Regions from separate parts of the Streptomyces sp. WY228 genome, predicted to be linked through region 1. Evidence: predicted binding sites of a transcription regulator. Region 1 holds the regulator's gene; the other holds the start of a gene.
What was found. The regulator HrcA, encoded in region 1, represses chaperone genes, less so after heat shock. The targets are predictions, from matches to a motif close to TTNGCACTCNGNNNNNCNGAGTGCNAA.

Region 1 (15,438 bases):
AGAGCGCCAAGCAGCACGTCCTGAAGATCCTCGACCGCACCCACACCCCCGGCCGCCCCGAGGCCTGCGTCGCCGAGGCGCGCGCGGCGGGCTTCGACCACGTCAACCTGGACCTGATCTACGGCACCCCCGGCGAGTCCGACGACGACTGGCGGGCCACCCTGGACGCCGCGATCGGCGCGGGCCCCGACCATGTCTCCGCGTACGCCCTGATCGTCGAGGAGGGCACCCAGCTCGCCCGCCGCATCCGGCGCGGCGAGATCCCGATGACCGACGACGACGCGCACGCCGACCGCTATCTCATCGCGGACGAGGCCTTCGCCGCCGCCGGTTTCGACTGGTACGAGGTCTCCAACTGGGCCACCACCGAGGCCGGCCGCTGCCTCCACAACGAGCTGTACTGGCGCGGCGCCGACTGGTGGGGCGCGGGCCCCGGGGCGCACAGCCACGTCGGCGGTGTGCGCTGGTGGAACGTGAAGCACCCCGGCGCGTACGCCCAGGCGCTCTCCGAGGGCCGCTCGCCCGGCGCGGGCCGCGAGATTCTCGCCGACGAGGACCGCCGGGTCGAGCGGATCCTGCTGGAGCTGCGGCTGCGCGAGGGCTGCCCGCTCGACCTCCTGAAACCCGACGGCCTCGCCGCCTCCCGCCGCGCCCTGACCGACGGCCTGCTGGACCCGGAACCGTACGGGAAGGGCCGCGCGGTCCTCACCCTGCGCGGGCGGCTCCTCGCCGACGCCGTCGTCCGCGACCTGGTCGACTGACACCCGGAGAAGACTTCACGGGCACGCTCACGGCTTGCAGTCCTTCGCCGTCAGCGGCGGCGCGACCCCGGCCGGCTTGCCGCACACCAGGGTCCGCTCGGCGCTCGGCCCCGGCCGGACCACCTTGACGATGTTGAGACCGTGCACGTTGTCCGAGACCGAGGACTTCGCCCGGCTGAACGAGATCGTCCCCGTGGGCATGTTGTTGAGGTCCACCGTGTGCAGCGTCGCCCAGGTCTCCGCCGCGCTCCGGCGCTGGTCGCCGCGGGCCGCGGCGTCGTACAGCGCGGCCGTCGCGCTGTAGGAGATGACGGTCTGCCCGCTGGCGAACAGCTCGTCCTCGTACGCCGGACGCCCCGAGACCAGTGCGGCGACCTCCCCCTCCGGGTGCAGCGCCCGCAGCGTGCGGTACGCGTCGCCGTAGAAGCCGAGGTTCTTTCCGCGGTCCAGCGGGGCGAGGGAGCTGTGGTAGAGCGTGACGTTGGCCGCGATCGACGTGCTGTCGTCGAAGGTGCCCTTCGTCAGATCGTCCCCGGTGAACACCGTCATCCGCCGGTCCGAGCACCCGGTGGTGCCCGACAGGCCCGCCATCAGTGTGGGCACGTCCTCGACCCGCCCCGCGAAGTACAGCGCGTCCGGCACCCGCTCGGCCTGGCAGATGGTGGTCAGCGGGGCGTTCAGGCTCGCCCCGCCCGCGAGGTCGTAGCTCACGTCCCGGCCCAGCGAGAAGCCCGACGTCCGCAGCATCTCCTTGCCCGCGGCCCGCTGCTCGGCGGTGTACCGGTCCAGGTCGCCGTTGTGGTCCCCGCGCGACAGCACGATCGCGTGCGGGCGGTCCAGCTCCTTCGCGACCTGCCGGGCGACCAGCCCCAGCGCGTACGTCTGCTCCTCGTCCGTCGCCGCGAGGCCGAAGTAGTTGGGGAACCGGCGGGGCAGGTCGCCGCTGGAGTTCGTCGTGTTCACCAGCGGCAGCCCCGCATCGCGCAGCAGCCGCGTCGCGTCGTCGCTCTCGTAGGTGTTGCGGCCCAGGCCGACCACCCCGACCACCGACGGATCCCGCCGGGCCACCTCGATGATCTTCCGTACGGCGGTGAGCTGCCGCAGCATGTCCTCGCCGCCGTTGGCGGTCAGCACCCGCAGCTTCACCGACCGGCCCACGGTCTTGTTCACCGCCCGCTGCTGGAGGTAGACGCCGGTCAGCTCCTCCAGGCCCTTGCGGGTCGCCTCCCGGTCCTTGCCCGTGGCGGTCAGCGGACCGGCGTACACGACCGTCACATACGCGTCGCCCGGTGCGATGTCGGCGTTCTCGGCGCGTATCTCCTGCTCGATCCGCTCGAAGGTGATGCCCTTGCCCGCCCCGTTCAGCTCCAGGTCGTTGCCCCGCGCGAAGAGCACCTCGGGCGCGGTCGCCACCCCCACGCACTCCCGGTCGTCCCCCTCACCGGCCCAGATCGCGTCCGTGTTCCGGTCGGTCAGCGGACCGTGGCAGTACGTATCGCGCCAGTGCCCGGCCCACAGGAACGCCCCCAGCAGCGAGCCCACGACGACCACCGCGATGCTCGCCCGCGACATCACCCACCACGCCCAGGTCCGCCGCACCCGGTGGGTGACCAGCTGCGCGTGCGCGTGCTCGTGCGTCAGCTTCTCCGTCGACAGCGGCAGCAGCAGCACCCACGCCAGCGTCGCCGCGGCCACCGGCGACTGGCCCAGGCTCAGATCGTCGACCCACCGTTCGTAGCGGGCCCGGGCCCCGGAGGAACCGCTCGGCGCCCCCGGACCCGGCCGCTCCGGGGGCAGCGGCGGGGTGTGCCGCATGATCTCGGAGGCCGGCAGCGAGGCGAGCAGCAGCAGCGGATCGACCTCGCTGCGCCGCGACCGTACGTTGTTGATCGCGTTGATCAGCAGGATGCCGCCGTTGTCCTGGGTGGCCCGGGGCAGGAACACCACCGGCGGGACCGTGCGCTTGCCGCGCCGCCAGTCCAGGGAGTGCGGGCGGTAGTTGTGCCGCAGGTCCTCCAGCAGCGCCTGCACCCGCAGCTCCAGATGGAACTGGCGCGCGTACTCGTCGCCCGCCCCCGCGTCCGCCACCCGCTCCGCCACCGCCGCCGCCCGCGCCCGGATCACCCGCCAGGAACCGCTAGGCGAGAACCACGACCAGCCGTCCGACGGATAGCCGGTGCTGGACGCGGCCAGCGACGAGGTGGTGGCGAACCAGCGGCTGGCCCGGCGCAGCCACAGCAGCGGCGGCGCGGCCCGGCTCGCCAGGCCCACCACGGCGAGCCCGAGCAGCGCGACGGCCGCCACCAGGGCCGTCAGCAGCCAGTCGATCTCGCCGAGCAGCACGCTGAGCAGCGCGATGAAGAGCGCGCCGACGAACGTCTCGGGCCGCACCGACTCCCGCAGCGACTCCCACCGGCTGCCCCGGCGCGGCCGGCCGGACCGCCAGCGCAGCCGGCTCAGCTGCTCCAGAATCCTTTCCTCGCGCACCTCGGAGGTGTTGCCGTGCGACTGCTCGACCACCGTCGCGGTGGCCTGCTCGATCGCCCCGAGCAGCCGGGAGCGGGGAAAGGAGAAGGTCTTGTACTGGGTGTTCTCGCGGGTCTCCCAGGGCTTCTCGGAGAGCGTGCGCACCATGTCGAGCGCCGCCTCGTACGGAGTGGCGCCCTCGCCGTCCAGCAGCCGCACCGGCACCCGGCGCAACTCGTTGGCCCGGTGCACCTGGTGGACGACCCGCTCCACGCGGGCGTCGATCTCCGGTCCGGCCGCGGCGTCCGCCGCCTGGGCCACCACGAGCGGCATCACCGGCCGGTTGACCCGGTACCGGTCGATCAGCTGCTGCATCAGATGGAAGACGGCCGAGGCCGCCTCGTTGTCCGCACTGTCCCGCCAGACCTCGCGCGCCATCGCCCCGTGTCCTTCCCCCGTGGACCCCGCGGCTCCCTCGAACCGTCGGTCCGTGAACCGCCTGCCCGTTCTTCCCTCTCACTAACCGATGGTGCGTGTGGGGCGCAGGCATTCCCAGGGATCGGCACATGATCGTCCGGGACGGACGGGCCTCAGCCCGGGGACATCAGTCCGGAAGGGTGACGAAATCGATCAATTCCTCTACCCGGCCCAGGAGTTGGGGCTCCAGGTCCTTGTAGCTGCGGACCTTCGACAGAATGTGCTGCCAGGCCGCCCCGGTGTTCTCCGGCCACCCCAGCGCCCGGCACACACCCGTCTTCCAGTCCTGCCCCCTCGGCACCACCGGCCAGGCGTCGATCCCCACCGAGGACGGCTTCACCGCCTCCCACACGTCGATGTACGGATGCCCCACCACCAGCACATGGTCGCCGGTCACCCGATCGGCGATCCGGGACTCCTTGGAGCCGGGCACCAGATGGTCCACCAGCACCCCCAGCCGGGCGTCCGGCCCCGGCCCGAACTCCCCGACGATCGCCGGCAGGTCGTCGACACCCTCCAGGTACTCCACGACCACGCCCTCGATCCGCAGGTCGTCGCCCCACACCCGCTCCACCAGCTCCGCGTCGTGCCGGCCCTCCACATAGATCCGCCCGGCCCGCGCCACCCGGGCCCGCGCCCCGGGCACCGCCACCGAACCGGAAGCCGTACGGGTGGTGCGCACGGGGCCGCCGGGGCCCGGGCGCACCAGCGTGACGACCTTGCCCTCCAGCAGGAAGCCGCGCGGCTCCATCGGGAACACCCGGTGCTTGCCGAACCGGTCCTCCAGGGTCACCGTCGGACCCTGCGCCGTCTTCTCGCAGCGGATCACCGCCCCGCAGAAGCCGGTGGCGACCTCCTCCACGACCAGATCGGGTTCGGCGGGCACCTCGGGCACGGGGGCGGACCGCTTCCACGGCGGGGTCAGGTCCGGCTGGTAGCTGCGCATGGCCCGACGATAATCGGCCCGCCGCCGTGAAGAACCTCACGCCGCCACGAAGATCCGCACGCCACCGCGGGGATCCTCACACCGCGAACCGCTCCGCCAGCGCCGCCCGTTGCTTCCGGACGAACGCCGCGTCCACCACCGCCCCGTGCCCCGGTACGTACAGCGCGTCCTCGCCGCCCAGCTCCAGCAGCCGCTCCAGCGCGGCCGGCCAGCGCGCGGGCACCGCGTCCGGGCCCGCCTGCGGATCGCCCGACTCCTCGACCAGATCGCCGCAGAGCACCACCGGAGGCCCACCGTCCGAGCCCGGCACCAGCACCGCGAGGTCATGGCCGCTGTGGGCGGGGCCCAGATCGGCCAGCAGCACCCGGCGGCCGCCGCCCAGATCGAGCACCTGCTCCCCGTCCACCTCGTGGTGCGGGACCACCAGCGTGTCCGCCGACCGGGCCGCCTCGTCCTCGGGCACGCCGTGGCGCACCGCGTCGCCGTACAGCCCCTGCTCTCCGTCCCGCAGCAGGGCGGCCAGCCCCGCCGAGCCGTACACCCGCACCCCGGCGAACGCCGCCGTGCCCAGTACATGGTCGAAATGGGGGTGGCTCAGTGCGATATGCGTCACCCTGCGGCCGAGCAGCGCCTCGGCCTGCCGGCGCAGCTCGACGCCCTCGCGCAGCGTCGAGCCGGTGTCGTACAGCAGCACCCCCTGCGCACCGGCGACCAGCGCGACGGTGGCGTCCCAGCCCGGGAGCCGCCGCCGGCCGACACCGTTGCCCAACCGCTCCCAGCCGAAGTCTTCCCAAGCGACGTCCATACCAGGACGCTATCGGCAGCGACCTGCGCGGTCCCGTGGTGGGGCGGCCGGTCGCCCTTGCCCCGGCCCCACCCCACCCCCGTACACTGACGACGGGATCGCTGGCACTCGTACGTACCGAGTGCCAGCCGGACACCGGAGAGATCCGGAGAAACACAGCTGGAGGTGTGCGCGATGCTCAGCGAACGCAGACTCGAAGTGCTGCGCGCCATCGTCCAGGACTATGTCGGCACCGAGGAGCCCGTCGGCTCCAAGGCGCTCACCGAGCGGCACCGGCTGGGGGTCTCCCCGGCCACCGTCCGCAACGACATGGCGGTGCTGGAGGACGAGGGCTTCATCGCCCAGCCGCACACGAGCGCGGGGCGCATTCCCACCGACAAGGGGTACCGCCTCTTCGTCGACAAGCTCGCGGGCGTCAAGCCGCTGTCCTCGCCCGAGCGCCGGGCCATCCAGAACTTCCTCGACGGCGCGGTCGACCTCGACGACGTGGTCGGCCGGACGGTGCGGCTGCTCGCGCAGCTGACCCGGCAGGTCGCCGTCGTGCAGTACCCCTCGCTGACCCGCTCGACGGTGCGGCACGTGGAGCTGCTGTCGCTCGCGCCCGCCCGGCTGATGCTCGTCCTGATCACGGACACCGGCCGGGTCGAACAGCGTATGATCGACTGCCCTGCGCCGTTCGGCGAGGCATCGCTCGCGGATCTGCGGGCCCGGCTCAACAGCCGGGTCGTCGGACGCCGCTTCGCGGATGTCCCGCGCTTGGTGCAGGAACTGCCGGAATCCTTCGACAGCGAGGACCGGGGGACGGTCTCCACCGTCCTTTCCACCCTCCTCGAAACCCTGGTCGAGGAGACGGAGGAGCGGCTTATGATCGGCGGCACCTCCAACCTCACCCGCTTCGGACACGACTTCCCGGTGATGATCCGGCCGGTGCTGGAAGCACTGGAGGAACAGGTCGTCCTGCTGAAGCTGCTCGGTGAGGCCACGGACTCCGGCATGACCGTACGGATCGGGCACGAGAACGCCCACGAGGGGCTCAACTCCACGTCCGTCGTCGCGGTCGGCTACGGTTCGGGCGACGAGGCAGTCGCCAAACTCGGCGTGGTCGGACCGACCCGCATGGACTACCCCGGAACGATGGGAGCGGTACGCGCAGTGGCACGTTACGTCGGACAGATCCTGGCGGAGTCGTAAGTGGCCACGGACTACTACGCCGTACTCGGCGTGCGCCGCGACGCATCTCAGGACGAGATCAAGAAGGCATTCCGTCGGCTCGCCCGCGAGCTGCACCCGGATGTCAACCCGGACCCGAAGACCCAGGAGCGGTTCAAGGAGATCAACGCCGCTTACGAGGTGCTCTCGGACCCGCAGAAGAAGCAGGTCTACGACCTCGGCGGCGACCCGCTCTCCGCGAACGGCGGAGGCGGCGGTGGCGCGGGCGGTTTCGGAGCCGGCGGCTTCGGCAACTTCTCCGACATCATGGACGCGTTCTTCGGCAACGCCGCGCAGCGCGGGCCCCGCTCGCGCACCCGGCGCGGCCAGGACGCCATGATCCGGCTGGAGATCGACCTCAACGAGGCGGCCTTCGGCACCACCAAGGACATCCAGGTCGACACGGCCGTCGTCTGCAACACGTGCAGCGGCGAGGGCGCGGCCCCCGGCACCTCCGCCCAGACCTGTGACATGTGTCGCGGCCGCGGCGAGGTCTCGCAGGTCACCCGGTCCTTCCTCGGCCAGGTCATGACCTCGCGGCCCTGCCCGCAGTGCCAGGGCTTCGGCACGGTCGTGCCCACCCCCTGCCCGGAGTGCGCCGGCGACGGCCGCATCCGCTCGCGGCGCACGCTCACGGTCAAGATCCCGGCGGGCGTCGACAACGGCACCCGTATCCAGCTCGCCGGAGAGGGCGAGGTCGGCCCCGGCGGCGGCCCGCCCGGCGATCTGTACGTGGAGATCCACGAGCTGCCGCACGCCGTCTTCCAGCGGCGCGGCGACGATCTGCACTGCACGGTCACCATCCCCATGACGGCCGCGGCCCTCGGCACCAAGTGCCCGCTGGAGACGCTGGACGGCCTGGAGGAGATCGACATCCGGCCCGGCACCCAGTCCGGCCAGTCCGTTCCCCTGCACGGGCGCGGGATCACGCATCTGCGCGGCGGCGGCCGGGGCGACCTCATCGTGCACGTCGAGGTGATGACCCCCTCCAAGCTCGACCCCGAGCAGGAACGGCTGCTGCGCGAGCTCTCCAAGCTCCGCGGCGAGGAACGGCCCTTGGGCCAATTCCAGCCAGGTCAGCAGGGCCTCTTCTCCCGTCTGAAGGACGCGTTCAACGGCCGCTGAACCGCTTTCTGCCTTTCACCGCACCGCCCGCCGGTTCCCTACCGGCGGGCGGTGCGGCGTAGGGCGGGAGAACCGGTCAGGCCGCAGGCTGGCTGATTCGGCCCCGTGCACGGAACGTGGCACGATGCGCTCATGTCCTCCGAGTTGACCGATCTCTGCCGGTATCCGATCGTGCAGGCCCCCATGGCGGGCGGCGCGTCCGGACCTCAGCTCGCCGCCGCCGTCGCCGAAGCCGGCGGGCTCGGATTCCTGGCCGCCGGGTACAAGACGGCGGACGGGATGTACAACGAGATCAAACAGCTGCGCCGGCTCACCGGCGGACCGTTCGGCGTCAACCTCTTCATGCCGCAGCCCGCCCTCGCCGACCCCAGCGCCGTCGAGGTCTACCGCCACCAGCTCGCCGGCGAGGCCACCTGGTACGAGACCCCGCTCGGTGACCCGGACAGCAGCGGCGACGACGGCTACGAGGCCAAGGTCGCGATCCTGCTGGAGGACCCGGTCCCGGTGGTCTCCTTCACCTTCGGCTGCCCCACCCGCGACATCCTCGACGCCTTCGCCCGCGTCGGCACGCACACCGTCGTCACGGTCACCTCGGCCGAGGAGGCCCAGGGCGCCCAGTGGGCGGGCGCCGACACCGTCTGCGTCCAGGGCGTCGAAGCGGGCGGCCACCAGTCCACCCACCGTGACGACCCGCAGCTCGACCAGACCGGCACCGGACTGCTCTCCCTCCTCGCCCAGGTCCGCGAGACCGTGCAGATCCCGATCGTCGCCACCGGCGGCCTGATGCGCGGCTCCCAGATCGCCGCCGTCCTCGCGGCCGGCGCGGACGCCGCCCAGCTCGGCACCGCCTTCCTGATCTGCCCCGAGTCCGGCGCGCACCCGCTGCACAAGCAGGCCCTCACCAACCCGCTGTTCGTCCGCACCGAGCTGACCCGCGCCTTCTCCGGGCGGCCCGCCCGCGGCCTGGTCAACCGCTTCGTCCGCGAACACGGCCCGTACGCCCCCGCCGCCTACCCCCAGGTCCACTACGTCACCAGCGGGCTGCGCCGGGCCGCCGCCAAGGCGGGCGACGCCCAGGGCATGGCGCTGTGGGCCGGACAGGGCCACCGGATGGCCCGCGAACTGCCCGTCGCCGAGCTGATCGAACTGCTCGCCGCCGAACTGGAGGCCGCCCGGTCGGCCCTGAGCATGAGGAGCCCCCGGTGACCGCACCGGTCTTCGTCGTCGAACGGATGCCCACCGGGCCGGAGTTCGTCCTGGACGGCCCCGAAGGACGGCACGCCGTCTCCGTCAAGCGGCTCCAGCCGGGCGAGGACGTCGTCCTCACCGACGGCCTCGGCCACTGGGCGGACGGCGTCGTCCGGGCCGCCGAGGGCAAGGACCGCCTCACCGTGACGCTCCACGCGGGCGTCCAGGAGGAGCCGGAGCCCATGCCCCGGATCACCGTCGTCCAGGCGCTCCCCAAGGGCGACCGGGGCGAGCTGGCCGTGGAGACGATGACCGAGACCGGCGTCGACGCGATCGTGCCCTGGCAGGCGGCCCGCTGCATCACCCAGTGGAAGGGCGACCGGGGCGCCAAGGCCCTGACCAAGTGGCGCAGCACGGCACGCGAGGCGGGCAAGCAGTCCCGCCGGGTGCGCTTCCCCGAGGTGGCCGACGCCATGACGACCAAGCAGGTCGCCGCCCTGCTCGCCGGAGCCGACTTCGCGGGCGTCCTGCACGAGGACCGCGACCACGACAGCACCCCGCTCGCCACCGCCGGACTCCCCGCCACCGGCACGATCGTGCTCGTCGTCGGCCCCGAGGGCGGCGTCTCCCCGCAGGAACTGGCCGCCTTCGCCGAGGCGGGCGCCCGCCCGTACCGCCTCGGCCGCAGCGTACTGCGCACCTCCACCGCCGGGACCGCCGCGACCGCGCTGCTGCTGGGACGCACGGGGCGCTGGGGATGAACGGGCCCGGCGATAGCATGCCCCTGTACTGATCACCACGGATCACCAGCGAGCGAGGAGGCCCGGCCATGGCGGGAGAGCCGCAGACCGACTGCCTGTTCTGCAAGATCGTCTCGGGAGACATCCCGGCGACCATCGTCCGCGAGAGCGCGACCACCGTCGCCTTCCGCGACATCAACCCGCAGGCCCCGACCCACGTCCTGGTCATCCCCAAGGTCCACTACCCGGACGCCGCCTCCCTCGCCGCCGCCGAACCGACGATCGCCGCGGACGTGCTGACCGAGGCCGGAGCGGTCGCCGCCGACGAGAAGATCGACTCCACCGGCTACCGGATCATCCTCAACACGGGCTCCGGCGCCGGCCAGACGGTCTTCCACGCGCACGCCCACGTCCTGGGCGGCCGCGGCCTCCAGTGGCCGCCCGGATAACACCCGCCCGGCAGGAGCCCCTCCCCATGTCCGTACGCGAGTTGGTGGTGCTCGGCACCGCCAGCCAGGTCCCCACCCGGCACCGCAACCACAACGGCTATCTGCTGCGCTGGGACGGCGAGGGCATCCTCTTCGACCCCGGCGAGGGCACCCAGCGCCAGATGCTGCGGGCCGGGGTCGCCGCGCACGACATCGACCGGATCTGCATCACCCACTTCCACGGCGACCACTCCCTCGGGCTCGCCGGGGTGATCCAGCGGATCAACCTCGACCAGGTGCCGCACCCGGTGACCGCGCACTACCCGGCGAGCGGGCAGCACTTCTTCGACCGGCTGCGGTACGCCACGGCCTACCGCGAGACCGTCGAGCTGGCCGAGGCCCCGGTCGCCGGAACCGGCGGGGTCCTCGCCACCACGGCCTCGTACACCCTGGACAGCCACAAGCTCTCGCACCCCGTCGAGTCGTACGGCTACCGCCTCACCGAGCCCGACACCCGGCGCATGCTGCCCGCCCTCCTCAAGGAGCACGGCATCGCCGGACCGGACGTCGGCCGCCTCCAGCGCGAAGGCGCGCTCGGCGGCGTCACCCTGGAGCAGGTCTCCGAACACCGGCGCGGACAGCGGTTCGCGTTCGTCATGGACACCCGGCTCTGCGACGGCGTGTACGCGCTGGCCGAGGGCTGCGACATGCTCGTCATCGAGTCGACCTTCCTCGACGAGGACGAGAAGCTGGCCGTCGACCACGGGCACCTGACCGCCGGACAGGCCGGCCGGGTGGCGAAGGAGGCGGGCGTGCGCCACCTCGTGCTGACCCACTTCTCCCAGCGCTACCACGACCCGGAACGCTTCGAGACCCAGGCCCGCGCCGCCGGGTTCGACGGCGAACTCACCGTCGCCCAGGACCTGATCCGCGTCCCCCTGCCCACTCGGCACCACCCCTGACACCACCGCACCACCCCTGATCCACCCCCCACCCCCGTTTGCGAGACACCGTGCACCTCCCCAAGGCAGAACTCCACCTCCACATCGAAGGCACCCTCGAACCCGAGCTGGCCTTCGCGCTCGCGGAGCGCAACGGAGTGACCCTGCCGTACGCCACCACCGACGAACTGCGCGCCGCCTACGAGTTCGAGGACCTCCAGTCCTTCCTCGACCTCTACTACGCGCTGATGGCCGTCCTGCGCACCGAGGAGGACTTCGCCGAACTCGTCGACGCCTACCTCGCCCGCGCCGCCGCCCAGGGCGTGCGGCACGCCGAGATCTTCTTCGACCCGCAGGCCCACACCGCCCGGGGCGTCCCGATCGGCACGGTCGTCGAAGGGCTCGGCCGGGCGCTGGAGCGCAGCGAGGAGACCCACGGCGTCTCCACCCAGCTGATCATGTGCTTCCTGCGCGACCTGTCCGCCGAATCGGCCCTCGGCACCCTGGACGCGGCCAAGCCCTATCTGCACCGGATCAGCGCGATCGGCCTGGACTCCGCCGAGGTCGGCCACCCGCCCGCCAAGTTCCGCGCGGTGTACGAGGAGGCCACCGCCCTCGGCCTGCGCAAGGTGGCCCACGCGGGGGAGGAGGGCCCGCCGGAGTACATCCGGGAGGCCCTGGACATCCTCGGCGTCGAGCGGATCGACCACGGGCTGCGCTGCATGGAGGACCCGGAGCTGGTGGCCCGGCTGGTCGCCGACCGGGTGCCGCTCACGCTCTGCCCGCTCTCCAACGTGCGCCTGCGCACGGTCGACAAGCTCACCGACCACCCGCTGCCGCGCATGATGGCCGCGGGGCTGCTCTGCACGGTCAACTCCGACGACCCCGCCTACTTCGGCGGGTACGCCGGAGACAACTTCGACGCCGTCCGCGACGCGCTCGCCCTCGGCCCGGAGCAGTTGCGCACCCTGGCCCGCAACTCCTTCGAGGCGGCCTTCCTCGACCACGACGAGGAACGCCGGGCGCGCTATCTGTCCGAGGTCGAGGCGTACGCGTTCGACTGACCGGATCCGCTGTCCGGACCGGCCGTCCGGATCGCGCTGCGCACCAGCCGCCTGCGCCGCAGGGCCGGTACGCGCAGCTCCGTGACGGCCTGCTCCGGCGAACCGAGCTTCGGCACCGCGCCGGACAGACCGCCGCCGGTGGTGGCGGCGAGCAGGGCGGCCGGGGCGCCACCGCGGCGGCGCACCGAACCGGGCACCAGCGGACGGCCGCCGGTGTGCAGCGCCACCGCGGTCACCGGCGCGGCGACCAGCAGGGTGGCCGCCCCCAGGATCAGCCCCATCACCGGATAGCCGGCCTCCTCGGAGAGCACGCTGCCCAGCAGCGGACCGCAGGCCACCCCCACGGAGGAGGCGGAGCCCGCCAGCACCGCCCAGCGGCCGCGTACGTCCAGGGAGGCGGCGAGCCCGATGAGGTAGGAGAGGACCACCGGGTAGAAGGCGTTCCACAGCACCTCGCCGGTCGCGAACGACCCGAGGTCCCGGGCCGAGGAACTGAGCACGATGCTCGCCGCGATGACCACGGTCCCCAGTCCGATCGGCACCGCCCGGCCGAGCCGGGCGCCGAGCAGCCCCGCGCCCATGACGCCCAGCAGTCCCGCTCCGAGTGCGGCGGCGAAGACGGCGCCGACGGTGACCTCGGTCAGCCCCGCCTGCGTGATGCCGATGCGGCTGCTCACGCCCCACAGCGCGTTCTGCGCCATGGACCAGACGAGCATGCCGGCCGCCAGGACGAGCCCGGAACGGCGGTGCGGGAGCCGGCCGGTGACCGGTGACGTGGTCTCCTCGGCCGTCGTCGCACCGCCGAGCCGGGCGGTCGCGGGCCAGACGAGCAGGGCCACCAGGGCGATGGCGGCGAACGGAAGCCGGTGGCCGCCGCCGAGGTGGGGGATCGTCAGATAGAGGACGCCCGCCGTGGCGGACACGGTGAGCAGCCCGAGCGAGGACGTCCGGTGCGGGTCGCGCCGGGCGGCGATCCCGGCCGCGGCGACCGCCGTGACCGTACCCGAGCCGAAGCCGCCGACCACCACGCCGAGCACCACCAGGGGTACGGATCCGGCGAGCGCGGCACAGCCGTAGCCGACGGCGGCCAGCAGCAGCCCGGCGCGGGCGGGGGTGCGCGCCCCGTACTGCTCGACCCGGCCCGCCAGGCTGAAGCCGGCACCGGCCGAACTGAGGAGCAGAGCACTGCCGACGAGGCCCGCCTGGGCGGGACTCAGCCCGAGATGGGCGCTGAGCCGGCCGACGACGGTGGGGAGGAGGTAGGAGGCGAGGTAGCCGGCGGTGAAGACGGCAACCAGGGGCCACGCGGCACCGGGGCGCGAGGACATGGGCGTTCCTGAAGACATGCCTGAGAAGGCAGGGGAGGGGAGGGGGAGGGGTACTGCGAGAAGGCATGGGGGTACTGCGGGAAGGCATGCGGGTACTGCGGAGGTAAGGCGATATGCCAGGAGATCGCGGCTCTCGTCGGACAACGTGCCCGAAGGTGCTCGCGGGGCAATTTGTATCAAGCGCTCCCGGCTCCTCGAAAGCCGCCCCGATGTGATCTGGGTCACTTATGCGTTTATGCAGGGAAACCCCGGGTATTAGCGCATGTTTATGCAGGTCAGGCGTGCTGCGAACACATGGGCGCGGACACTGCGTTCCCCTGCGCGGATCGGGCAGACTGGCCGCATCTCACACGGTCCGGATCCGGCCGAGATCCGCCGCACGACCCCGGGAGCGCACGGTGAGCACAGAGACTCCGGGCATCGACCCGCTGCTGGCGCTGCGCGCCCCTCGCGACCCCGCCTGCGACGTCTTCCTGACGGGCACGGTCTTCCTCGACATCGTCTTCACCGGCCTGGACAGCGCGCCCGTGCGCGGTACCGAGTCCTGGGCCCGGGGGATGGGATCCAGCCCGGGCGGCGTCGCCAACATGGCCACCGCCCTCGCCCGCCTCGGGCTGCGCACCTCGCTCGCCGCGGCCTTCGGCGACGACCACTACGGGGAGTACTGCTGGGACGCCCTGGAGCAGGGCGAGGGCATCGACCTGTCGATGTCGCACACCGTCCCCGGCTGGCACTCGCCGGTCACCGTCTCGATGGCGTACGAGGGCGAGCGCACGATGGTCTCCCACGGCCACGAGGCCCCGGCGCCCACGGGGGCCGCCGGGTCTGAGCGAGGCGCGGCCCCCGCGTCCGAACCCGCCGCGCCCGAACCTCCCGCGTCCGAACCCGCCGCGCCCGGCCCGGCCTTCCCGCGCTGCCCGCCGCGTGCCCGGGCCGCCATCGCCTCGCTCGCCCCGGGCCGGGCCGAGCCCTGGGTGGCCACCGCCGCCCGGGACGGCGCGCTGATCTTCGCCGACGTCGGCTGGGACGAGACCGGCCGCTGGGACCTGGACGCCCTGCCCGACCTGGCGCACTGCGAGGCGTTCCTGCCCAACGCCGAGGAGGCGATGCGCTACACCCGTACCGACTGCCCGCGCGCCGCCGCCCACGCGCTCGCCGAACGCGTCCCGCTCGCCGTGGTCACCCTGGGCGCCGAGGGCGCGTACGCCGTCGACGGGCGCACCGGCGCCGCCGCGGCGGTGCCCGCCATCGAGGTGGAGGCGCTGGATCCGACCGGCGCCGGGGACGTGTTCGTCGCCGGATTCGTGACCGGCACCCTCGCCGACTGGCCGCTCGCCGACCGGCTCGCCTTCGCCGGACTCACCGCCGCCCTCTCGGTCCAGGAGTTCGGCGGCTCGCTCTCCGCCCCCGGCTGGGCCGAGGTCGCCGCCTGGTGGCAGCGGATCCGCACCTGCGCGGGCCAGGACCCCGCCGCCCTGGAGCGCTACGCCTTCCTGGACGACCTCCTGCCCACCACGGCCCGCGCCTGGCCGCTGCGGCGCGCGGTGCCCACGATCGGCTTCCGCCAGTGAGCGGGCGCCGGCCGGGCCGCGCACCGCGGCCCGGCCGGGCCGCACACACGGGCGGTAAAAGCACTCCGTGTTGTCAGCGCCAGGTCGTAGGCTTGGTAATCCAGAGGTTGTCGAGCAGCGAGAACCCTGCAACGGGAGGTATGCGCAGGCCATAGGGCCGGCCCATGACTCAGTCACCCACACAGCCGCAGGCGCGTGCCCAGATCAGGATCCCGGCCGCACACCCCATGGTGATGCTCCTCGGATCGGGCGACTCGCTGTTGCGCGTGATCGAAGAGGCTTTCCCGGCGGCCGACATCCATGTCCGGGGCAACGAGATCAGTGCCACGGGCGAGGCCGCCGACGTCGCTCTCATCCAACGCCTGTTCGACGAGATGATGCTCGTGCTC
Region 2 (15,438 bases), 2.3 Mb from region 1:
GCCGGGCCCCCATCCGTACGGCGTCGATGTCGACGTGCCGGCCGCGCCACGGGTCGATCGGCTCGGCGCGCTCGGCGGCGGCCCGGAACTCCTCGGCGATCAGGGCGTTGGCGTGCTCCGTGAACCAGGGGCGCAGCGACTGCCGTACGCCCCAGGAGAGCAGCGGCGTACGGGTGACCGGCTGGGGTTCGGCGGTGATCGCGCCGGCGAGCCAGCGGGGGAACGTGGAGCGGTTCAGCAGGGCCTTCAGCGTCGGCAGGAACGGCCAGCCGAGCTGGTGGCGCAGGCCGCTGAGGTGGTTCCAGGCAGTGAGCGGGTTGCCGTGGAAGAGGTCCTGGTAGGCGTGGGGCAGGCCGAGGAAGAGTTCGTCTCCGCCGTAGCCGGTGAGGTGGTAGCGCGAGCCGGTGGCGTGGGCGCGGCTCAGGAGCAGGTGCGCGCGGGCCCGGCCGGGGGCCACGGGGAGCGGCTCGTCGTTCAACTCGGCTGCGGTGGCGGCGAGCTCGGCGTAGAAGTAGGGGGCGTCGTCGGCGGGGATGATGTGGTGCTCCAGGCCGGTGACGTCGCCACCCTTCCGCCCCGCATCGCGCGTACGCGCCGCGTTACTGTCTCGGTTCCCGCCAGCACCTCGCGCCGCCCCGCCACTCCGCGTCGCCTCGCCGCCTCGCGCCGCCTCGCCCCCTCGCGCCCCAACACCTCCTTCTCGTGCCGCCTCCACCGCTCTGCGCGCCCACGTCTCGTCCTCGCTGTAGCGGTCGCGCGCGGCGACGGTGAGCAGGGCGAGTTCGGCGGGGCCGGTCGCGCGGGCGGCGAAGGTGAGGGCCGTGGAGTCCATGCCGCCGGACAGCTCGCAGCTGATCCGGTCCAGGCCGCCGACATGGGCCCGTACGGAGGCGGCGATGGCGTCGCCGAGCGCCTGCGCCCCGTCGGCCAGCGGGAGTTCGGCGGGTGGCGGCTCCCACCAGCGGTGCTCCGTGGGGCCGGGGACGGCGGCCGTGCCCGGTGCTGCGGCGGGCAGGGCCAGGCCGTACCCGGCGCCGGTCTCGTGCACGCCGCGCCACACGACGCGGCGGCTCAGGGGGTGCGGCAGGAAGTCGAGCATGCGCAGGGCCAGTGCGCCGTCGTCCAGGGGTGCGCCGATCAGGCGGGCGAGGACGGCGGGGCGGTCGGAGGCGATGGTTCCGGCCTCCGGGTGCCGGGCGTGGTAGATCCGGCGCAGCCCGGAGGCGGTGCCCCGGATCCAGGTCTGCCCGGAGAGCCGGGCGATCACATGGTGGAGGCCGGGCAGACGGGCGAGGCGGCGTTCCAGGCCCGCCCGGTCGCGGGCGCCTTCCAGGAGACCGGAGAGCACGGCGTCGGAGACCCGGTCCGGGCCGATGAGCACGAGGGCGTCGTCGCCCCGGCGGAGGTGGCTCACCCGGCGGACCAGCGGGCGGGCGAGGACCCAGGGCCGCCCGGATGCGTGGGCGACCACCGTCCCCCCGCCCGCCCCCGGAGGAAGTCGCCCGGCCACCGCCGCTCCCGCCACGCTGTCCGGCAGGACGACGAAGTAGTCACGCAGTTGGCCGGGCATGTTCACCTTCCGGAAGTTCTCGTACGACGCGCGGGAAACCGGGGGCCGGATCAGATGATGCGGCGGACCCAGTACTCCTTGTACGAGCCGTAGAAGTAACCGGCGGTCTTCTTCGAAAAGTCGCCCTGCTTGAACAGCGACGGCTTCACGTAAGCCTTCTTCTGCTGCTTCATGACACCTTCCCTTCTGTGCGGTTGACGACCGTTATGCCCAACTGGCAGCTGCATAACTGAAGTTATTCGTGCGGCTGGTGTTCACCACGTGAACACCAGAGCCATCATGTCCCGCTGCCGATCCGGTACGCATGATTCCGACTTACCGTGCGAAGTTGGCTGGATAGCGCGAGGACCGGGGCCGGCACGCAGGGCCGCTCCCGGCCTCTCCACGGCACCGCGGGGCACCGCGGGGCACCGACCGGTCGGCATGTGCAGTCGCACAGCACCGGAGCGCGGCGAGGTAGTGGACTGGACCAATGGCTGTACGCGTCGGCCGGACCGGGCAGTGAGCTGCCAAGAGAGCCGGCGGCGTGCGGCGGAACGCGGGAACCATGGCGGGCGAGGGCCCGGCAGCCCGCGCACCGGCCGTACCTCACGGGTCGCCGGCGCGCCACCGACATCGCCGAAAACGGAGGAACGCGCGGTGCAGCACGGCACCGGGCACGACAAGTACGCATTCGGCCACAGGCCCGGAGTGTGCCCGTTGGACCCGCCGGACCCGCCGGACCCGACCTACCGTCCGCGCAGCCGGTAGCCGCCCCAGGCCGCCGCTCCCGCGCCCAGCAGCAGCGGGATCATGCCGTAGCCGACGACCATCGAGGAGTGGGCGTACCACCGTCCGCCGTCGAACACCTGGGTCGCGGTGATGGTCTCGGGGTCCGTACGGCCGTCGTGGTCGGCGAAGAGGATCCTGGTGCGCCCGGTCTCCGCCGGCCGCGGCACGCCGTCCACATGGGCGCGCAGCGCCTCCCGGGCCACCCGTTCGCGCTCCGCCTCGTTGGCGCGCTGCTGGACCGGGCTCTCGCCGAAGCAGTGCCAGACGGTCTGCCCCTTCTTCGTCCGCGTGTCGTCGCAGTCGATCCGGCCGAAGGTCTCGACCCGCATGCCGAGGGCGCCGGAGAGCCCCGCCCCGGTCACCACGACGAACAGCCCCAGCACGAACAGCGCGGCCCCGCCCAGCACTAACGAGGCCCCCTTCCAATCCTTGGCCATCCCGTCCCGTCCCCGTCCCCGTCCCCGTCCCGTCCCCCGTTGTCGCGACGACCGGTCCACCGGCCCCCCGGCCGCATTGTTCCAGTGCGGCCGGGAACGCCACAGGGGCGGCACCTCCGTGAAGGAGATACCGCCCCTGTGGGACGTACTGCGGACGTACTGCGCACGTACGGGGACGTACGCGGAACTTCGGATCAGGCGGGGAGGCCGGAGCCTCCGTGGCTGATCAGAAGTCCATGTCACCGCCCGGCATGCCGCCCGGAGCGGCCGCGCCGGCCTTCTCGGGCTTGTCGGCGATGACGGCCTCGGTGGTGAGGAAGAGCGCGGCGATGGACGCGGCGTTCTGCAGGGCGGAGCGCGTGACCTTCGCCGGGTCGAGAATGCCCTCGGCGATCATGTCGACGTACTCGCCGGTCGCGGCGTTGAGGCCGTGACCGATCGGCAGGTTGCGGACCTTCTCCACGACGACGCCACCCTCGAGACCACCGTTGACGGCGATCTGCTTGAGCGGGGCCTCCAGCGCGAGCTTCACGGCGTTGGCGCCGGTCGCCTCGTCGCCCGTGAGGTCGAGCTTCTCGAAGACGGCCGAGGCCTGGAGCAGAGCCACGCCACCACCGGCGACGATGCCCTCCTCGACGGCGGCCTTGGCGTTGCGCACCGCGTCCTCGATGCGGTGCTTGCGCTCCTTGAGCTCCACCTCGGTGGCGGCGCCGGCCTTGATGACGGCCACGCCGCCGGCCAGCTTCGCGAGGCGCTCCTGGAGCTTCTCGCGGTCGTAGTCCGAGTCGGAGTTCTCGATCTCGGCACGGATCTGGTTGACGCGACCCTGAACCTGGTCACTGTCACCGGCGCCGTCGACGATCGTCGTCTCGTCCTTGGTGATGACGACCTTGCGGGCGCGGCCGAGCAGGTCCAGGCCGGCGTTCTCCAGCTTGAGACCGACCTCCTCGGAGATCACGGTGCCACCGGTGAGGATGGCGATGTCCGCGAGCATGGCCTTGCGGCGGTCGCCGAAGCCCGGGGCCTTGACGGCGACGGACTTGAACGTGCCCTTGATCTTGTTGACGACCAGGGTGGAGAGCGCCTCGCCCTCGACGTCCTCGGCGATGATCAGCAGCGGCTTGCCCGACTGCATGACCTTCTCCAGCAGCGGGATCAGGTCCTTGACGCTGCCGATCTTCGAGTTGACGATCAGGATGTACGGGTCGTCGAGCGACGCCTCCATACGCTCCATGTCGGTGGCGAAGTACGCCGAGATGTAGCCCTTGTCGAAGCGCATACCCTCGGTGAGCTCCAGCTCCAGACCGAAGGTCTGGGACTCCTCGACGGTGATGACGCCTTCCTTGCCGACCTTGTCCATCGCCTCGGCGATCTTGGCGCCGATCTCGGTGTCGGCGGCGGAGATGGAGGCGGTCGAAGCGATCTGCTCCTTGGTCTCCACGTCCTTGGCCTGCTCCAGCAGAGCGGCGGAGACGGCCTCGACGGCCTTCTCGATGCCGCGCTTGAGGGCCATCGGGTTGGCGCCTGCGGCGACGTTGCGCAGACCCTCGCGGACGAGAGCCTGAGCCAGAACGGTGGCGGTGGTCGTACCGTCGCCGGCGACGTCGTCCGTCTTCTTGGCGACCTCCTTGACCAGCTCCGCACCGATCTTCTCGTACGGGTCCTCGAGCTCGATCTCCTTGGCGATGGAAACACCATCGTTGGTGATCGTGGGCGCGCCCCACTTCTTCTCGAGGACGACGTTACGGCCCTTGGGGCCGAGGGTGACCTTGACGGCGTCGGCGAGCTGGTTCATCCCGCGCTCGAGACCGCGCCGTGCCTCCTCGTCGAACGCGATGATCTTGGCCATGTGAAGTGGTCCTCCCGGACAGGGGTGGATTTCTCCGGACCGAGAGGCGCCCGCGACGGACGGCCAGCGTGCGTGGTGGTTCCTTGCCCCACCGCGCCTGCGGGCCTCACCGGCCCGGTCCAAGTTCTGTCACTCTCACCTGGAGAGTGCTAACGCCAATGATTAGCACTCGACCCCTGCGAGTGCAAGCGTCCCTCGTCGGATGTGGACAGCGGCGGCGTCGGATGCGGACGTCGGCGCGCCCCCGCGACCGGTCACCGGACCGGATCGCCGGACCGGGCCACCGGACGCGCGTAGGGCCCGATCCCCCTGATCCGGGGTTCGGGCCCTACGGGCGTGAGTGGTGTCGTCGGACGACCGCGCCGAGCTCAGCCGACGGCGAGCTTGACCATGTCGGCCTGGGGCCCCTTCTGGCCCTGCGAGATCTCGAATTCAACTCGCTGACCCTCTTCGAGGGTGCGGTACCCGTCCATCTGGATCGCGCTGTAGTGGACGAAAACATCCGCACCACCGTCGACCGCGATGAAGCCGTACCCCTTCTCCGCGTTGAACCACTTGACGGTGCCCTGAGCCATGCCTAACTCCCCTATTACTGGCCCTTGCACGGGACCGCACTTCGCGGACCCGGGTCGGAACTCACCCTCCGACAGGAGAGGGTGTGCGGCGCCGCAGCGCGTCGACCGCGGCCGAATGTATCCGCCCAACTGCCCTCTGCAACAGGTCAATCGGACGAGAAATCTGGGCGCGGAAGAACACGCGAATATGCGGGTTTGCTGAGATTTACGGGCAAGTCGGGCCAGGCAAAGGGCACTTATGCCGCAAGAGGTTCACGCACTTTGGCTGCTTCTTATCGGGGCCGGGCGCATTCTCATATGCGGGCGGCACGGGCAGCGGATGGGGCTTCCCCAACTGTACCGTGCTCAACCATGCAGAATTGCCCCCTCCGCTTCTCTCGCGGAGGGGGCAATCGTGGTCACTCAGAGGTGCGGTGGGGGCCGCCGTGGAGCGGCCCGGGGCGGTTCAGCAACCGCCGGCGACCGCGGGGATGATCGAGACGCCGGCGCCGTCCGGCGTGGCCGCGTCCAGGCCGCCCTCGAAGCGCACGTCGTCGTCGTTGACGTACACGTTCACGAAGCGGCGCAGCTTGCCCTGGTCGTCCAGGACGCGGGCGGCGATGCCCGGGTGGTCCTTCTCCAGGGACTCGATGACCTCGGAGAGCTTCGCGCCCTCCGCCGGGACCTCGGCCTGGCCGCCCGTGTACGTACGGAGGATGGTGGGGATGCGGACCTTGACGCTCATGGTGGTGCCCTTCTTCCTTCGGTACGGGGTGGTCGTCAGGCGGTGCCGAGGCCCGCGGCGCGGAAGGCGTCCAGGCTCGGCTTGATGGTGGCCGTGGCCTGCGAGGTGGCGGAGACCGCGTCGAGCGTCTTCAGGCCGTCGCCGGTGTTGACGACGACGGTGGTGAGCGTCGGGTCGATGACGCCGGCCTCGATGAGCTTCTTCGTCACGCCGAGCGTCACCCCGCCCGCCGTCTCGCCGAAGATGCCCTCGGTGCGGGCCAGCAGCTTGATCGCATCGACGACCTGCTCGTCGGTGACGTCCTCCACCGCACCGCCGGTGCGGCGGGCGATGTCCAGGACGTACGGGCCGTCGGCCGGGTTGCCGATGGCCAGCGACTTGGCGATGGTGTTCGGCTTCTGGGGCCGTACGACGTCGTGACCGGCCTTGAAGGCGGCGGAGACCGGGGAGCAGCCCTCGGCCTGGGCGCCGAAGATCTTGTACGGCCGGTCCTCGACGAGTCCGAGCTTGATCAGCTCCTGGAGCCCCTTGTCGATCTTCGTGAGCTGGGAACCGGACGCGATCGGGATGACGATCTGGTCGGGCAGCCGCCAGCCGAGCTGCTCGCAGATCTCGTACGCCAGCGTCTTGGAGCCCTCGCCGTAGTACGGGCGGAGGTTGACGTTGACGAAGCCCCAGCCCTCGCCGAGCGGGTCGCCGATGAGCTCCGAGCAGAAGCGGTTGACGTCGTCGTAGTTGCCCTCGATGCCGACCAGTTCACCGCCGTACACCGCGGCCATGACGACCTTGCCCTGCTCCAGGTCGTGCGGGATGAACACGCAGGAGCGCAGTCCGGCGCGGGCGGCGGCGGCGCCGACGGCTCCGGCCAGGTTGCCCGTGGAGGAGCAGGAGAGGGTGGTGAAACCGAAGGCGCGGGCGGCCTCGACGGCGATCGCGACGACGCGGTCCTTGAAGGAGTGCGTCGGGTTGCCGGAGTCGTCCTTGACGTACAGGCCACCGGTGACGCCCAGCTCACGGGCGAGGTTGTCGGCCTTGACCAGCTTGGTGAAGCCGGGGTTGATGTTGGGCTTCTCCGCGACATCGGAGGGCACCGGCAGCAGCGGTGCGTAGCGCCAGATGTTGTCCGGACCGGCCTCGATGCGCTTCCGCAGCTCCTCCGGGGAGCCGGTGGGCAGGTCGTAGGCCACTTCCAGCGGTCCGAAACAGGACGCACAGGCGAAAAGGGGGCCGAGCTCGAAACGCTCGCCGCACTCGCGGCAGGAAAGCGCCGCGGCGGGACCGAGGTCCACGGGGGCGGTGGTGGCATTACCTGCAACGGTCTGAACAGCCATGATGGCGGAGGCCCTTTCTCCTCATCTTCCTTGCGACGCATTTCGCCACAAGACGGAATTGGCACCTTCCCCACCGTGACCTCGCGGTCGGCAGGAGGGTTGCCGGGACTTCAACGGGCCGTTCCCTCAGTCCCTCTGGATGAGCTCTATGGCGCTGGATCTTCGATCCAGGCGTTTATGTGCGGTCCGACCCCGACATGCGACGGCCATACGCGTTGTTCAAGACTGTAACCGAAGCATCGGACCGTTGAGATAGTCGTCCGAACCGCGAGATGGATCACACACAGGGAGTGCCGACCGTGCTCGAAGAGGTGGAACGCTGGCTGACCAGGCGTTCCTGGTCGTCCGGCGACCGCCCGCTGAACCGGCTCACCGACGCCCGGGACGCCGATCCGCGCCGTACGTCGGTGAGCGTGGTCCTGCCCGCGCTGAACGAGGAGGCCACGGTCGGCGCGATCGTGGCGACGATCCGCCGGGAGCTGATGGAGAAGGTCCGGCTGGTCGACGAGCTCGTGGTGATCGACTCCGGCTCCACCGACGCCACCGCCGCCGTGGCCCGGGCGGCGGGCGCGCGGGTGGTCCACCGGGACGCGATCCTGCCCCGGATCCCGGCCCTGCCCGGCAAGGGCGAGGTGCTGTGGCGGTCGCTCCTGGTGACCAGCGGCGAGATCGTCTGCTTCGTGGACGCCGACCTCAAGGACTTCTCGGCGGACTTCGTCTCGGGCACGATCGGCCCGCTGCTCACCGACCCCACGGTCCAGTTCGTCAAGGCGATGTACGACCGTCCGCTCGGCGACAGGGCAGGTCAGGGCGGCCGGGTCACCGAACTGGTGGCACGGCCGCTGCTCAATCTGCACTGGCCGCAGCTGGCCGGATTCGTACAGCCGCTGGGCGGCGAGTACGCGGTGCGGCGGTCCCTGCTGGAGCGGCTGCCGTTCCCGGTCGGTTACGGAGTGGAGCTGGGCCTGCTGGTGGACGCCCTGCACACGGTGGGCCTGGACGCGCTGGGCCAGGTCGACGTCGGCGTACGCATCCACCGCCACCAGGACGGGCAGGCGCTGGGCCGGATGGCGGCGGCGATCTACCGCACGGCGCAGCTGCGGCTCTCCCGTGGCCATCTGGTGCGGCCCGCGCTGACCCAGTTCGAACGCGGCGAGGACGGCTTCGTGCCGCGCACCCATGCGGTGGACACGGAGGAGCGGCCGCCGATGCGGGAGATCGCGGAGTACGCGGAGCGCCACGCGGCGTGAGCGGGCGGGGCGCGTGCCCCTCCGAGGCGTTTGGCGGCTTCCCGAACGGGCTAGGTTCCGCTACATGGTCTCCGAGCACACGTCTTCCTCGAACGCCCAGGTCCTCGTCGCGTCCAACCGCGGCCCGGTCACGTACACGCTCGGCGAGGACGGGACGCTGGACTCCAAGCGCGGCGGCGGCGGTCTCGTCTCCGGGCTGAGCGCCGTCGACGACAAGCTGTGGGTCTGCGCGGCCCTCGGCGACGGGGACCGCGAGGCGGTGCGCCGCGGGGTCGGCGAGGAGGGCGTGCGGATGCTCGACATCGACGCCGAGGTGCACGCCGACGCGTACAACGGCATCGCGAACTCGGTGCTGTGGTTCGTCCACCACCTGCTGTACCAGACCCCCGTCGAGCCGGTCTTCGACACGGAGTTCCGGCGGCAGTGGGCGGCGTACGAGACGTACAACCGGGCCTTCGCGGAGGCGCTGGCGGAGGAGGCGGGGCCGGGGGCGGCGGTCCTGGTCCAGGACTACCACCTGGCCCTGGTCCCCGGCATGCTCCGCGAACTGCGCCCGGACCTGCGGATCGGCCACTTCTCGCACACCCCGTGGGCCCCGGTGGACTACTTCCGGCTGCTGCCCGACGACATCGCCGAGCAGCTGCTGCGCGGCATCCTCGGCGCGGACCGGGCCGCGTTCCTGACCCGTCGCTGGGCGGACGCGTTCATCGGCTGCTGTACGGAGATCCTCGGCGGCACGGGCCGGACCAGGGTCGGGGTGCACGGCCTCGGGGCCGACGCGGACTTCCTGCGCCGGCGCTCGCACGAGGCGGACGTGGACGAGCGGATGGCGGCGCTGCGCGAGCAGGTGGGCGAGGGCAGGAAGACGATCGTCCGGGTGGACCGCACCGAGCTGTCCAAGAACATCGTGCGCGGCCTGCACGCCTACCGCACGCTGCTGGACACCCGCCCCGAGTGGCGCGAGCGCGTCGTCCACATCGCCTTCGCCTACCCCTCCCGGCAGGACCTCGCCGTCTACCGGGACTACACGGCGGCGGTGCAGACCCTGGCCACGGAGATCAACGCGGCGTACGGCACGGAGAGCTGGACCCCGGTGGTCCTCCACGTCAAGGACGACTTCGCCCGCTCGCTGGCCGCGTACCGCCTGGCGGACGTGGCGCTGGTCAACCCGATCCGCGACGGCATGAACCTGGTCGCCAAGGAGGTCCCCGTCGTCTCCGACCACGGCTGCGCGCTGGTGCTGTCGCGGGAGGCGGGGGCGTACGAGGAGCTGGGCGAGGACGCGATCGTGGTGAACCCGTACGACGTGACGGGCACGGCGGAGGCCCTGCACGAGGCGCTGACGATGAGCGGGGACGAGCGGTCGGGCCGCACGAAGCGGCTCGCGGAGGCGGCGACCGCGCTCCCGCCGCAGCAGTGGTTCCTGGACCAGCTGGAGGCGCTGCGGGAGGGGTGAGCCGAGGTCCTGGCCCGGCTCAGATCCGCTCGGCCAGGGCCGCCAGGAACGCGACGACGGCGGCCGGTCCCGGCACCGACAGGTCGGCGCGCTCGGCCAGTTCGGGCACCTCGGTGCTGCCGCTGCACACCAGGAGACCGGGGATGCCGTCCGGGCCCTCGCTGCGCAGCTTCTCCACCGCGGCGAACGCGGCGAGGTCCCCGAGGTCGTCGCCCGCGTAGATCACGGACTCCGCGTCCAGCTCGGCGACGAACCCGGCGAGCGCGACGCCCTTGTCCATGCCGGGCGGGCGCAACTCCAGGACCAGGCGGCCCGGTTCGACGATCAGCCCGTGCCGCGCGGCCAGCTCGCCGAGGGGTCCGCGCAGCGACTCGAAGGCCGCCTGCGGGTCCTCGGCGCGCCGGGTGTGCACGGCGACGGCCTGGCCCTTCTCCTCGATCCAGGTGCCATTCCACGCACCGAACTCGTGCAGTACGCCGGGGAGTTCGGCGCGCACGGCGGTGACGCCCGGATGCGGGGCGGGCGCGTGGACGGTGCCGGTGACGGCGTCCCAGCGCTCGGCCCCGTAATGCCCGAGCACGACGAGGTGTTCCAGGCCGGGCACGCCCGCGAAGCCTCCGTAGCGCACGGCGACGCCCGCCGGGCGGCCGGTGATCACGGCGACGGCGGCGACCTTCGGCGCGAGCGCGGCGAGCGCGGCCACGGTGCCGGGGTGGGCGCGGGCCTGTTCGGGGTCCGGGACGATGTCGGCGAGCGTGCCGTCGAAGTCGAGGGCGACGACCGCGCGGTCGGGCCGGGCGAGCACGGCGTCGAGCCCCTCGCGGCCGGCCGGGGTGGTCGGGTTCGGAAGACTTTCCGGGTGGCTGCCCATGGGGCGAGCCTAACGGGTACGGGGCCACTGCCGCCGGGTTCGGCCGCGACCGGGGCGCCACCCCGGCAAACCCACCTCCCCTCTTCCCGCCCCCTCCCTCCCCGGCCTGCCTCACTTGACAGTCATTCCCTCACGACTCCATGATTCCATTAATTGATTCATGGAATCACGATCACGGATTCACGGAACCGAGGTGAGGCGCGTGGCACACACGAGCACCCCGAACGCGACGTCCGGCAGCTGGGCGCTGGAGGCCCGCGGCCTGGGCAAGCGCTACCGGCGCGGCTGGGCGCTGCGCGACTGCTCCTTCCGGATCCCGGCCGGCCGCATCTGCGGTCTGGTCGGCCCGAACGGAGCCGGCAAGAGCACCCTGCTCGGGCTGGCGACCCGGCAGGTGCAGCCGACCACCGGCGAGCTGCGGATCTTCGGCGTACCGGTCGACGACCCCGCCGTGATGCCCACCTTCGCGTTCCTCGGGCAGGAGAAGCCGCTGTTCAAGCGGTTCACCGTGGCCGAGACCCTGCGGATGGGCGCCGAGCTGAACCCCGGCTGGGACGCGGTGGCGGCGGAGCGGATCGTCCGCGCGGGCAATGTCCCCTTCGACGCGCGGGTCGGCACGCTCTCCGGCGGCCAGCGCACCCGCGTGGCCTTCGCGCTGGCCTTCGGCAAGCGGCCCGACCTGCTGCTCCTGGACGAGCCGATGTCGGACCTCGACCCGCTGGCCCGCGACGAGATGAGCACCCTGCTGATGGCGGAGGCCGTCGAACGCGGCACCACGGTGGTGATGTCCTCGCACATGCTGACCGAGCTGGAGGACATGTGCGACTACCTGCTGGTCGTCGCCGAGGGCCGGATCCGGATGGCCGGTGACGCCGACGCGCTGGTCCCGGCCCACGCCCTGGTCACCGGCGTGACCCGGGACGGCGCGCTGCCGCCCGAGCTCGACCACCACACGGTCGTCGAAACCCGCCTCCAGGGACGGCAGTTCCAGGCGATGATCCGGCCGAAGGGCCCGCTCCCGGCGGACTGGGAGACGGCCGAACCCTCCTTGGAGGAAGTCCTCCTCGCCCATCTCCGCTCCCCGGACGCGCCCTCCCTCTACACCCAGGGCGCCCGCGTCGAGGCCGAAGGGACCCAGGCCGCATGAGCACCACCCTCACCGAGAAGCCCTCCGAGATCAGCTCCGGGCGCCGTCTGCTGCGCGGCATGCCGTGGCTCGTCGTACGCCAGCACCGGGTCGCGCTGGCCTGCGTCCTCGGCCTCACCCTGCTGACCGCGCTGTGGATCCTGTACGAGCGCAATGAACTGGTGCAGCTGCTCGACGCGAAGGGCTGGCCGGAGAAGGACGCCGGACAGCCGATGGAGAACAACCGCGGCTACAACTACATCACCGGCATCATCAACGGCCTGCCGCTGATCCTCGCCGTCTTCATCGGCGCCCCGCTGATCGCGGGCGATCAGGAGAACGGCACGGCCCAGCTCGTCACCACCCAGTCCGTCACCCGCCGGCAGTGGCTGATCGCCAAGCTGGGTCTGGCCTACGGCCTCGCGCTGATCTCCGGGGTGGTGCTCTCGGCCCTGTTCACCTGGTGGTGGAAGCCGTACCGCTCCGTCTTCCTCAGCGAGTGGATCACCGGCGTGATCTTCGACAACACCGGCCCCGTCCTGCCCGCGTTCCTCCTCTTCTTCACCGCGGCGGGCATCACCATCGGCGCCGTGGTGCGCCGGATGCTCCCGGCGATGGTGGGCACGTTCCTCTTCACCGCGATCACCACCATGTTCGTCTGGGACGAGGTACGCGTACGGCTCGGCTCCCCGAAGATGTTCACGTACCCGCTGGACGCCGAGCTGCCCGCCCGCTTCGACGAGGCGTACGAGGTGGACCGCTGGGTCGGCAGCGCGGACGGCACCCTGTACGGCTGGGGCACCTGCGCCGAGGCGACCGAGAAGGCGCAGAACGCGTGCATCAAGGACCACGGCATCGTCAACAACGTCATCGAGTACCTCGACTTCGGCCAGATGGCGTCGATGCAGTGGACCGCGGCGGGCCTCCTGCTCGCCGGGACTGCCCTGCTCACGGCGTTCACCCTGTGGCGGGTCTCGCGCCGCCCGCTGTGAGCACGCCCCGGTTCCCCTACGTAAAGTGTCGGCAATCGAGCGGAAGGTGAAGTCCGTGGTCGTGTTCCGCATCGACCGGCGCAGTGGAGTGGCGACCTATCTCCAGATCGTCCGGCAGGTCGAGCAGGCACTGCGGATGGGCGCGCTGGAGGAGGGCGACCGGCTGCCCACCGCGGCCCAGGTCGCCGCGACCACGAAGGTCAACCCCAACACGACCCTCAAGGCCTACCGCGAACTGGAACGCATGGGCCTCGCCGAGGTCCGCCAGGGTGCGGGCACGTTCATCACCCGCACTCTGGCGCAGCCCCAGTCCGGCCCCGACTCACCGCTGCGCGCCGCGCTCGCCGACTGGCTGGCCCAGGCCCGTACCGAAGGCCTCACCGGCCAGGACGTCACGGCCCTGTTCCACGCAGCGTTCGAGAACGCGTACCCGGGCGAGGCACCGGACTGACGGGCCCGGGCTTCCTCGCCGCTCAGGCGCGGTTGTAGCGGTAGCCGCTGCCGTGGGCGGGTCCGACGTCGTGGAGGATGCCGGACCCGGCGACGGTGAAGAACGAGGGGTCGGTGTCGCGGCACATACTGCCGGAACGGGCCTTGTTCACCACGGCGGTACCGACGTTGATCCGGTTGCCGCCGTCCGCCACGGAGCCGAGCTTCGCGGTGTACTCGCAGTGCCCCGAGCCCTGTACGTCGGCGATGAGGGTCACCGCCGACTGCCCGGGCGACACCCGCCGGATGACCACGGTGTGCGGCTGGAGGACGTCGTACTGGGACGCGATGGACCAGGTCCCGACGAAGTGCTGCGGCACCCGGCCGTCCGGCGCGGGGTCCGGGTCCGCGGCGGGCGGCTTCGCGGCGCCCCCGGACCCGCCCGACGCGGACGAACCGGCCCCGCCCTGCGCGCCGCCTCCGCCGGACGAGCCGGACTCCCCGGTCCCGGACGAGCCCCCGCCGGAAGCGGAACCGTCGCCGCTGCCGGCGCCCTGCCCACCACCGGCGTCGCCGCCCTGGCCCCCGTCGTCGCCGTTCCCTTTCTCCTTCTCCTTCTCCTCCGCGCTGTCCTCGGCCTTGTCCTTCGCCTTCTCTTCCTCGCTGCCCTTGTCGTCCTCGTCGTCGCCCTTCCCGGAGGGCGAGGCCGTGGCACCGTCGGCGGGCGGGGCGGCGGACTCCCCGCCCCGGGCATCCGCGCCACCGCCGGGGTCGCGGTTGAGGAAGGCCGTGGTCCCACCGGCGGCCAGAACGGCGACGACGACGGCCGCGACGGCCCAGACCCGACGGCGGTTACGCCGTGGCCCGGCCGCGACCGGCGCGGCGACCGGAACGGCCGCGGCGGCACCGGTCGTTTCGGGGCTCGGCCCTGCCACCGGTTCCGGTCCCGGTTTCCGTCCCGGTTCCGGCCGCAGATCGACCGTGCCGAGGTCACGAGGAGCGGACACGGGATCGGAATCGGAACCAGAAGCGGGAGCGGACACGGGATCGGGATCGGAACCAGAAGCAGGAGCGGACACGGGATCGGGATCGGGATCAGGCACAGGCACAGGATCAGCAACAGGACCGGGAACAGCAGCAGGACCGGGAACAGCAGCAGGCTCCGCGCCCTCCGGTTCGTCCGCCCCCTCAGGGACACCCGGCTCCTCCGGGACCTCCGCGTCGAGCAGCAGGGCCGACTGCTGCGCCAGCCGGGCCAGGAGCACCGGCGGCAGCCACGCGCCGCGCGCGGCGTCCGAGGACTGCTCGGGCGTCAGGCTCTCCAACAGAGCTTCCACGCCCGGACGTTCGGCCGGGTCCTTGGTCAGGCAGCGTTCGATCAGCGCACGCAAGGGGGCGTCGGACACCGCGGTGAGGTCCGGCGGGGACTGGACGATCCGGAACATCACGGCGTGCTGGTTGCTCACGCCCGCGCCGAACGGCAGCTGCCCGGTGGCCGCGTACATCAGCACACAGCCGAGCGAGAAGACGTCCGCGCCGGGCCCGGTCTCCTCGCCGAGGATCTGCTCGGGCGCCATGAAGCCGGGCGAGCCGATGACCATGCCCGTACTGGTCAACAGCGATTCCACGGAGACCTGGAGCGCGCGGGCGATGCCGAAGTCGATGACCCGGGGTCCGTCGACGGTGAGCAGCACGTTGGACGGCTTCAGGTCGCGGTGCACGATCCCGGCCGCGTGGATGCCCCGCAGCGCCCTCAACAGCCCCTCGGCCAGGGCGTTCACCGAGGCGGCGGGCAGCGGACCGTGTTCCCGTACGGCCTGCTCCAGGGAGGGCCCGGGCACGTAGCCGGTGGCCACCCACGGCTGCTCGGCGTCGGGATCGGCGTCGAGCACGGGGGCGGTGTAGCGCCCGCCGACCCGGCGGGCCGCCTCGATCTCCCGGCGGAAACGGGCCCGGAACTCCCCGTTCGCGATGTGCTCCTCGTGCACCACCTTCACGGCCACGGTGCGCCCGCCCGCCGAACGGGCCAGGTACACCCGGCCCATCCCACCCGCACC

Region 2: a site for HrcA is predicted at 4,790-4,816, ahead of groL (chaperonin GroEL). Genes of this name have one in related genera too.

Annotation. Positions count from the first base shown of each region.
Region 1 is NZ_CP079114.1:2,430,858-2,446,295, reverse strand. Features, by position in the region: gene hemW (radical SAM family heme chaperone HemW) at 1-761, shown strand, start outside; gene KV381_RS10615 (ABC transporter substrate-binding protein) at 789-3,665, opposite strand; gene KV381_RS10610 (DUF3097 domain-containing protein) at 3,832-4,650, opposite strand; gene KV381_RS10605 (MBL fold metallo-hydrolase) at 4,727-5,455, opposite strand; gene hrcA (heat-inducible transcriptional repressor HrcA) at 5,630-6,646, shown strand; gene dnaJ (molecular chaperone DnaJ) at 6,647-7,789, shown strand; gene KV381_RS10590 (nitronate monooxygenase) at 7,922-8,995, shown strand; gene KV381_RS10585 (16S rRNA (uracil(1498)-N(3))-methyltransferase) at 8,992-9,738, shown strand; gene KV381_RS10580 (histidine triad nucleotide-binding protein) at 9,807-10,166, shown strand; gene KV381_RS10575 (ribonuclease Z) at 10,193-11,107, shown strand; gene KV381_RS10570 (adenosine deaminase) at 11,158-12,150, shown strand; gene KV381_RS10565 (MFS transporter) at 12,114-13,478, opposite strand; gene KV381_RS10560 (carbohydrate kinase family protein) at 13,877-15,049, shown strand; gene KV381_RS10555 (PhoH family protein) at 15,214-15,438, shown strand, end outside.
Region 2 is NZ_CP079114.1:4,738,634-4,754,071, reverse strand. Features, by position in the region: gene KV381_RS20700 (asparagine synthase-related protein) at 1-1,570, opposite strand, end outside; gene KV381_RS20695 (keywimysin-related RiPP) at 1,621-1,743, opposite strand; gene KV381_RS20690 (hypothetical protein) at 2,299-2,778, opposite strand; gene groL (chaperonin GroEL) at 3,005-4,627, opposite strand; gene KV381_RS20680 (cold-shock protein) at 4,996-5,202, opposite strand; gene KV381_RS20675 (MoaD/ThiS family protein) at 5,648-5,926, opposite strand; gene thrC (threonine synthase) at 5,962-7,257, opposite strand; SAM riboswitch class I at 7,276-7,403, opposite strand; gene KV381_RS20665 (glucosyl-3-phosphoglycerate synthase) at 7,557-8,507, shown strand; gene KV381_RS20660 (trehalose-6-phosphate synthase) at 8,572-9,963, shown strand; gene otsB (trehalose-phosphatase) at 9,983-10,834, opposite strand; gene KV381_RS20650 (ABC transporter ATP-binding protein) at 11,037-11,981, shown strand; gene KV381_RS20645 (ABC transporter permease) at 11,978-12,952, shown strand; gene KV381_RS20640 (GntR family transcriptional regulator) at 12,999-13,403, shown strand; gene KV381_RS20635 (serine/threonine-protein kinase) at 13,426-15,438, opposite strand, start outside.